2 regions of the Shewanella eurypsychrophilus genome follow, and region 2 is predicted to be linked to the other one. Evidence: predicted binding sites of a transcription regulator. Region 2 holds the regulator's gene; the other holds the start of a gene.
The links. Region 2 encodes ArgR, which controls arginine synthesis, uptake and breakdown. Its sites were predicted from a motif close to ANTGAATANNTATTCANT; they were not measured.

Region 1 (4,709 bases), 760 kb from region 2:
AGCACTATGCCGTGTTTATGACCCAAACCTGAGCGAGGTAGTATGACGGCAGCAAGGCCTGGATCGGCAACATGAATTGAGATACCCGTCGGGATTAACACCGTCTCGCCGGCGGCTACGGTCATAGTGGTTTCGATCATAGCTCTAAGATCCATACCTGCACTGCCGGGTGTAGCATAAGCTGGAAGAGGGTATTCAGAACCAATGCGTGAATCGAGGATTTTAACTTCTATTGGAGTTTTCATTTGTTGTCGTCTTTTAAAATATGTATTTGCTCGGCGATTAATTCGAGCAGTTGTTTGGCCAAAGTATGTTTATCAGTTGCAGGAAGGTCCTGCTGACCTTTAGCCCAAATCACTTTGAGCGCATTGCTATCGGCATTGAAGCCTAATTCTGAACTCGATACATCATTGGCGGCGATCATATCGAGATTTTTACGGACTAATTTGTCTTTAGCGTAGCGCTCTACATCTTGAGTCTCTGCCGCGAAACCTATGGTAAATGGTCTAGGTGTATGGCTGGCAACGGTGGCTAAGATATCAGGATTTCTAACCAAGGCAAGTTGCATATCAGAAGATGATTTTTTTATTTTTTCATCGGCTACTTTTGCAACTCGATAATCTGCAACGGCGGCACAACCAATAAAAATACTATGGTTATCCACTTCGGCCATGACAGCATCGAGCATATCTTTAGTCGATGTCACATCGATTCGATTAACCCCTGCTGGAGTCGCTAAGTTTACAGGACCCGAAACCAAAGATACGTTTGCTCCCATGTCAGCTGCGGCTTTTGCGATAGCAAAGCCCATTTTTCCTGAGCTGTGGTTAGAGATATAACGTACTGGATCGATAGCTTCACGAGTTGGACCAGCGGTTAACAGTATCGAGTAACCAGTGAGAATCTTGGGCGCAAAAAATTGTACAGCACGCTCAGCAATATCGAGTGGTTCAAGCATACGCCCAGGACCTACCTCACCACATGCTTGGCTGCCAGATGCTGGTCCCCAGATAGTGATACCACGCTTGGATAAGTTAGCCAGGTTATCTTGGGTCGCCTGATTGCGGTACATCTGACGATTCATGGCTGGACAGATCACAACTGGTGCTTCTGTGGCTAAGCAGGTAGTCGTCACAAGTTCATCGGCCATACCTGCGTTAATACGGGCGATTAGGTTGGCGGTCGCAGGGGCGACAATGACCAAGTCAGCCCAACGAGCTAGCTCGATATGACCCATGGCAGCTTCTGCCGCAGGATCGAGTAGATCTGATGCAACGGGATATCCAGATAGCGCTTGTAAGGTCAGCGGTGTGATAAATTCTTTAGCGCTTTGGCTCATCACTACACGGACATCGAAGTTGCGTTCTTTTAATCGACGTATTAGATCGGCAGATTTGTAGGCTGCAATACCGCCACCGATGGCGAGTAAGACATTTTTTTTGGCCTGATCTGTGTCGGTACTTTGATTCATACTTTTGCCCATCACCGGTAGCTTGTATCAAACTAGCCAGTCACTAAATTGAATAGCGCCTAAGATATCACAAACCTAAGTCTGTGTTAGATACAAGTTTTAGAAAACTCGACCATACTCAACATAAATGAACAGTCACGCAAGGAGGGGTGATGGCGATTAAAGATTGGCCAGACGGAGAAGGCCCAAGAGATAAGTTACTAAATCGTGGTGTGGCTCAGCTATCCGATGCTGAACTGCTAGCTGTAGTGCTCAGAAATGGCTTACAAGGACTTAGTGCGGTTGAATTAGCCCGTGAGCTCATCAATGAGTTTGGGGGGCTAAGAGGAGTGTTTAGCGCTTCACAAACACAAGTATGTAAATTGGCTGGAATGGGGCCGGTAAAATACGCTCAACTGCAAGCTTCGGCTGAGCTAGGTACCCGAATTTCTGCAGAAAAGTTAAAAAGAGGCAAAATATTGAGTGATCCTGATTTAACTCGGGACTATTTAATGAGACAATTGCGGGATCGTGCCTACGAAGTGTTCGCCATTTTATTGTTGGACAGTCAGCATCGAGTTATTCAGTTTGTTGAATTATTCCGTGGCACTATAGATTCGGCCTCTGTATATCCACGTGATGTGGTGTGCTTAGTGCTTGAGAAAAAAGCTGCGGCTGTGATTGTCTGCCACAACCATCCATCAGGAGTTGCGGAGCCAAGTCAGGCCGATAGACGAATAACTGAGCGATTAAAATTTGCCTTAGGAACCATTGATGTTTCCTTGCTAGACCATATGGTTATAGGCGATCGCGAGATAGTTTCATTTGCAGAGCGGGGATGGTTAGATTAACTATCCCTTGATCTTTGTTTTTAGATCCTGTATAAAATGCGCCCTCTGTTGTGTGCCTCAGGCGACGGCCGTGTTCGAGGTGCATTAATGCTCGAGCGTTAAATATATTGTTTTTTGGAGAAGATTGACATGTCAAGAGTATGCCAAGTAACTGGCAAGCGACCAATGGTTGGTAACAACCGCTCGCACGCAAAAAACGCGACGCGTCGTCGTTTTTTACCTAACCTACAAAACCACCGTTTTTGGTTAGAAGGCGAAAAGCGTTTCGTTAAGCTACGTATCTCTACTAAAGGTATGCGTATTATCGATAAGAAAGGTATTGAAGTTGTTATTGCTGAACTTCGTGCCCGCGGCGAGAAGGTATAATAAACCATGGCTAAATCTAAAGGTAATCGTGAGAAGATCAAGCTAGTTTCTAGCGCTAAAACTGGTCATTTCTACACGACTGAAAAGAACAAACGTAACATGCCTGAAAAGATGGAAATCAAGAAATTTGATCCTGTTATCCGTCAGCACGTTATGTACAAAGAAGCTAAAATCAAGTAATAATTTGATGCTAACTTCTATAAAGCCCCTGTTTCAGGGGCTTTTTTTTGCTTAAAATTTAATGGACTCTACGAGTTGTAATACCCCCTTCCTAATATATAAAAATTCATTTCAATGTTTTTGTTTTTTGTTCTTATATCATTTATACAGCTGAGATAAATAAACAATGACGGCCCACTCATAGTGGGTATAAATGCTTTTATTTTGAATTAAAATGCAATACTATGCTTTATATAGCTTACGGTTGTTGCCGTCTGTTTTGCATAAATGAATCAAGGTGAGAATATATTCGTGCGTACTACAGAACTTGTTGATGGATTTCGCCATTCTGCTTCCTATGTTAATGCCCATAGGGGGAAGACTTTCGTTGTCATGCTTGGGGGGGAAGCGTTAGCTAATAGGCAGTTTCGCTCGATTATTAATGACATTGCCCTACTGCATAGTCTGGGTATCAAAATTGTTCTGGTCCATGGTGCTAGGCCACAAATCGATGCAGCCTTAGCTGAGAAAGCACTGCTCCCCGAGTATTATAATGGCGTACGGATCACTGATGAAGATGCATTTAAAGTGATTAAACAGGTCGTCGGTGGCTTACAACTTGATATCACTGCCAGGCTATCTATGAGCCTGAGTAATACGCCAATGCAGGGAGCACAGATAAATGTGGTCAGTGGTAACTTTGTCATTGCACAGCCTCTGGGTGTGGATGATGGGGTTGATTACTGCTTGAGTGGTAAGGTGAGACGCATAGATGTTCAAGGTCTCAAGGCTCAGCTAGAGAGGAATGGCATTGTGTTGCTTGGCCCGGTAGCGGCCTCTGTGACAGGTGAGAGCTTTAATCTGACCGCCGAAGAGGTTGCGACTCAGATAGCAGTAAAGCTCAAGGCCGATAAGATGATTGGCTTTAGTTCACAAGAAGGTATTTTAGATAGCGAAGGCCAGGTCTTAGCCGAGTTAATGCCAAATGATGCACAAACTATTTTAAACGATTTAGATCAGGGCTCAAGTGTTTGTCTAGGCACCAAAGCTTTTCTTAAGGCGAGTATTGATGCTTGTCGCAATGGTGTCTCTCGTTGTCATTTTGTTAGTTACCTTGACGATGGTGCCCTGCTGCAAGAACTCTTCTCCAGAGATGGCATAGGCACTCAAATAGTGACTGAAAGCGCTGAGCGACTTCGTCGTGCTGGTATCGGTGATATTGGCGGTATCTTAGATCTGATCCGTCCATTGGAACAGAAAGGTATCTTAGTCCGCCGTTCCCGTGAGCAGCTGGAGATGGAGATCGAGCAGTTTATGTTGATTGAGCGCGATAGTCTCGTTATAGGTTGTGCGGCTTTCTATCCGTTTGAGGAGGATAATGCAGGAGAGTTTGCTTGTCTGGTTGTGCATCCTGAGTATCGTGATGCGGACAGAGGTAGCATCCTGCTGAAGAATATTATTGGTCAAGCTAGGGTAAGAGGTTACACAAAGCTTTTTGCGTTGACGACACGTAGTATTCACTGGTTCTTAGAGCATGGTTTCGATATCGTCGATGTTGATGTTCTCCCAGATAAGAAGAAGCAGCTGTATAACTATCAGCGAAAATCTAAGATACTCGCCTTAGAGCTATAACCGATCGCGTTTATAAAAATGCCAGCTTATGCTGGCATTTTGTTTGAGTCGACAATGACTATTTGGCTTTACGTTTATAGAGCATATCTATAGTAAAGACGACAAGTGCTCCCCATATAAACAGGAAGGTAATGCCTTTTTCGAGATCAAAGGGTTCACCATAAAGGCTAATCGCTAAAATAAACATGATACTCGGGCCTAAATATTGGAAGAAACCCATGACTGACAATGGAATTCTTACTGCAGATGCG
Region 2 (4,709 bases):
CCTGCTGCATTGTTACTTAGACCGGTAGGCTTTGAAAATTTAGCCACCTATGTGTTTCAATTCGTATCGGATGAACAATTAGAGCATGGAGCACTTGCAGCTATTGTCATCGTATTGGTTGGTTTCGTACCTCTTATTTATTTAAACCGTTCACTAGAGCATGAAAAATAGCGTGTTTTTTTATTGTTATTAGCAAGAATTTTATCGGGTTCATTTCTGTTGGAGCAAGGCAATAATGTCGACACTAAGTATTCAAGGCGTTCACAGTGATTATCAAGGTGAGCAGGTTTTAAAGGGCTTAGACTTGACCTTGGAAAAAGGCGAAATTGTCGCATTACTCGGCCCAAGTGGCTGCGGTAAGACAACCTTACTAAGGGCGATTGCCGGATTGCAGGCAATTAGCGCCGGTGAAGTAAAGATAAATGGTGAGGTGCTTTCCGGTTCTAATGTTTTCGTCCCAAGTGAGCGTAGGGGGGTAGGGATGATTTTTCAAGATTATGCGCTTTTCCCTCATTTAACCGTGGCTGAAAATATTCTCTTTGGGGTCAAAGATACTAATAAAGTACACAGACAGCATCGGCTAGATGAGATGCTCGAGTTGGTAAAACTCGATGGGCTCAGTGAGCGTTTTCCACATGAGTTATCTGGTGGGCAGCAACAAAGGGTATCGATAGCTAGGGCATTAGCTTATGAACCAGAATTGCTGTTGCTTGATGAGCCATTTTCAAATATCGACGCTAAAGTTCGTGGTGAGATGATGCTGGAGATCCGCAATATCCTCAAACAAAGAAATGTGAGTGCTGTCTTTGTTACCCATAGTAAGGACGAAGCTTTTGTTTTTGCGGATAAGCTGGCCCTATTTAAGGACGGTTATATTGTCCAGTATGGTACTGCAGAGGAGTTGTACACAGCACCTAAAGATCGCTATGTGGCTGATTTCCTAGGTAGTGGTAACTATATACCAGCTTCAGTGAAAGACAGTTTTAGTGTTGAAACGCCAATCGGATCGCTAAAGAGTACCAGTCAACTGACTCATCCTGTGAGCTATCAAGGAGAGATCTTACTCAGGCCGCAGCAGATTGAGATCATTGCCGATGAGTCTGGCGCAGGTGTGATTGTCGAGCGGCGTTTTTTAGGTAATATTTGCCACTATCAAGTGCAGATTGCGCAAGACTTCTATGAGGTGAAAACTCAATTATCTCAGTTAGTCTTAGGCCAGAAAGTGAATTTACAGGCTCAAGAACACTCTCTAGTTGTATTTTAAACACACATCGCTGCATGGTTTTTGAACACGTCAGGCTTGTTTTCTAGCCTAATTAATCAGGATTTATATAGGCATGCAAAGTTATTTAAGCCATGATATGCCAGTGTTAGATTAGCTAGCGGGTTAATTATATCGTGTAAAGGTAACCCTAGCGCTAACTATGCAGCTAACTGTGATTCAGTTAATACCATTATTTATTAAAGTTATGGATAATGGTGCCGAAAATCAATTAGTGCAGAAGGTAAATAGAGAGATGGATAATCAGGTTATGCCTCGTGAACAGTTAGGTGTGTGTGCAGAAGGAAATCTGCACAGTGTTTATTTGATGTTTAATGCGAATGAAGCTGCAGAGTCTCAACTAAGACCTTGTGTGGCTAATGTTGCTCAATATGTCTATGAGTTGGCAGACCAGTATGCTGATAGTGCGTTTAATGGCTTTCTGGCTATAGGAGCGAACTATTGGGATAGTTTATACCCATCAGCTAGGCCTAATCAGCTTAAGCCTTTTCCGACCATGAGTGCTGATAATAGAGATGCTCCTGCTTTAGAGTATGACCTTTTTGTCCATATTCGTTGTGACCGCTTTGATATTCTTCATTTAGTGGCTAATGAAGTCAGCCAAATGTTCGAAGGTTTGGTTGAGCTCGTTGATGAAGAACGTGGTTTCCGTTTTATGGACAATAGAGATCTCACTGGCTTTGTCGATGGCACAGAAAACCCTAAAGGGCGTAGCCGTCAGGAAGTGGCACTGGTTGGTGACGAAGATGTTAGCTTTAAAGCTGGCAGTTATATTCATGTACAAAAATTTGCGCACAACTTAAGTAAATGGAATCGTTTACCCCACAAGAAGCAAGAGGATATTATCGGCCGAACAAAGCAAGATAATATCGAGTATGCCTCTGAAGATAAGCCACTTACTAGCCATATTAAACGCGTGAACTTGAAAGATGCTGATGGTAAGTCGATGGAGATCTTAAGGCAAAGCATGCCCTATGGTTCTGTTAAAGAACAAGGTTTAATGTTTATCTCCAATTGCCGTAACTCTAATAATTTTGAAAAAATGCTCGAAAGCATGGTACACGGTGATGGACAGGGTAATCATGATCATCTGCTGCACTTTACACAAGCGCTAACAGGTTCCTCATTTTTTGCACCATCATTGGACTTTATGGAAACTGAAGCGAGCCAATAATACCCGTTAGTATAAATGCTACAAAATAAAAAACGCACCTTGAAGGTGCGTTTTTTATGTTGCTAACAAAGTCCACTCATTACTTGATAGGATCTGGATCCCAGTAATTGGTTGGGCGCTTTGCGTAGATCTCATCGACAGCTCTCACTAAGACTTTATTGTTTTCAGGATAAACCACTACATCATGCTTATCTCGATTGCCAATCACTAAGAATAAAAACTCTTTGTCGCTGTCATTTTTTAATGTGTGTGCAATGGCTGTGTCAGCATTGAAACAGATATACTCGCCTTTTTTAAAGGGGTGCGACTCACCATCAATGAGTAAAGTGGCCTCGCCTTCGAGTGCATACAGATGCTCCTCTTCCTTTGTGTGATAGTGAGCTACAGTAGAGAGTTTCCCTGGAGCAAGCCGCTCCATCGTTACGCCAATTTTTTCACAACCAGCAGCGTCACCTATGTGTTTTTGTTGACTGGTATATTGGTCTGAATGCTGCCAAGACTCCCAGCATACATCATCGACTTTAATTATTTTTGTTGTCATCACACTTCCTTAGCCCGAAGGTACAGCATCGTTAGCACTAATTTCGCATGAATCAAAGTGTGATTCAATATCTTGTATGCAATCTAGTGGAAAAGAGTTTGGCATAAAAAAAGAGACGCACTGTGCGTCTCTTTTTTTTAATACCAATCAGTATAAGAAAGTGACCTAATCTGTGTAGTTGAATAATGACTTAACAGTTTGTAGGGTTCTACTGATTTCTTGAATGTTTGCTGGGGTAATGAAAATAGTATCATCGCCAGCAATGGTTCCCAATATGCCCTCAGGCTTGCCTATTGAGTCGAGCAATCGAGCTATCAATTGAGCGGCGCCAGGGCTCGTTCTGACAACAATCATCGCCTGGTTATGGTCGACGTCGAGTACTAAGTTTTTAAGCGGGCTACCTGCCGTAGGGACGCCTAATTCTGCAGGAAGGCAATACACCATTTCTTGCTTGGCATTTCTGGTTCTCACTGCGCCGAATTTACTCAGCATTCTAGATACTTTTGATTGATTGATGTTGCCATAACCTTCAGCTTGAAGGGCAATCACTATTTCGCTTTGGGAACCGAATCGTTCCTCTTTCAAAATTAACTTAAATGTCTTAACAAGTTCGTCTTGATTTTTATTTGCTTGCATAGTTTTTATATTCTTTTATTCAAAAATCTAGTGTATTTTGAATAGGTGGCACAATTTTGTCAACAAATACCCGTCTTTGATGAATAAAAATGCAGGTTGCAAACTGGTTGATATTGTTGTGTACCCTATAAAGGTGGATTCAAATCAAAAGGCTTACTGGCTTAGTGTGATAATTATGATTAAGGCGGTTTGTTGCTTTTTCTAGGGAGCGATTAGACGATTTTATGATACAGATCAGAAATTAAATCTAATCGAGACTAAGGGATAATTGAAATTTATTCATTAATCCAGTAATGTTGCGCCATCTAGAAAGATAGATCTATATCACATATATCCAAGAATTGACGGAGATAACTATGAAAGTTGCTGTACTTGGTGCCGCTGGTGGTATTGGCCAGGCTCTTGCCCTATTACTAAAAACACAATTGCCAGCTGGTTCAAAACTGTCCCTTTATGATATTGCTCCCGTAACACCTGGTGTTGCTGTTGATCTAAGTCATATCCCTACAGCTGTAGAAGTTAAAGGTTTTGCTGGTCAAGATCCATCTGCCGCACTTGAAGGTGCTGATGTGGTTCTTATTTCTGCTGGTGTAGCACGTAAGCCAGGGATGGATCGCTCTGATCTATTCAACATCAACGCTGGTATCGTAAGAAACCTAGTTGAAAAGTGTGCTGCAACATGTCCAAAAGCATTAATCGGAATTATTACAAACCCAGTCAATACAACCGTTGCTATCGCTGCTGAAGTATTAAAGGCTGCCGGTGTTTATGATAAGAACCGTTTATTTGGTGTGACTACACTGGACGTTATCCGTTCTGAAACCTTTATTGCTGAAGCGAAAGGGTTAAACGTTGCTGATGTTAAGCTGAACGTTATCGGCGGACACAGTGGTGTGACGATTCTTCCATTACTTTCTCAGGTTGAAGGCGTTAGCTTTACCGATGAAGAAGTGGCAGCTATGACGACTCGCATTCAGAATGCGGGTACAGAAGTGGTTGAAGCTAAAGCCGGTGGCGGCAGTGCAACACTTTCTATGGGTCAAGCGGCATGTCGTTTCGGCCTATCTTTAGTACGT

Region 1: a site for ArgR is predicted at 3,051-3,068, ahead of argA (amino-acid N-acetyltransferase). Genes of this name have one in related genera too.

The regions. Positions count from the first base shown of each region.
Region 1 is NZ_CP045503.2:378,842-383,550, forward strand. Features, by position in the region: gene dut (dUTP diphosphatase) at 1-245, opposite strand, end outside; gene coaBC (bifunctional phosphopantothenoylcysteine decarboxylase/phosphopantothenate--cysteine ligase CoaBC) at 242-1,471, opposite strand; gene radC (RadC family protein) at 1,624-2,301, shown strand; gene rpmB (50S ribosomal protein L28) at 2,431-2,667, shown strand; gene rpmG (50S ribosomal protein L33) at 2,674-2,847, shown strand; gene argA (amino-acid N-acetyltransferase) at 3,139-4,458, shown strand; gene rarD (EamA family transporter RarD) at 4,517-4,709, opposite strand, start outside.
Region 2 is NZ_CP045503.2:1,142,788-1,147,496, forward strand. Features, by position in the region: gene FM038_RS04720 (ABC transporter permease) at 1-171, shown strand, start outside; gene FM038_RS04725 (ABC transporter ATP-binding protein) at 233-1,264, shown strand; gene FM038_RS04730 (Dyp-type peroxidase) at 1,518-2,456, shown strand; gene FM038_RS04735 (cupin domain-containing protein) at 2,536-2,997, opposite strand; gene argR (transcriptional regulator ArgR) at 3,163-3,633, opposite strand; gene mdh (malate dehydrogenase) at 3,990-4,709, shown strand, end outside.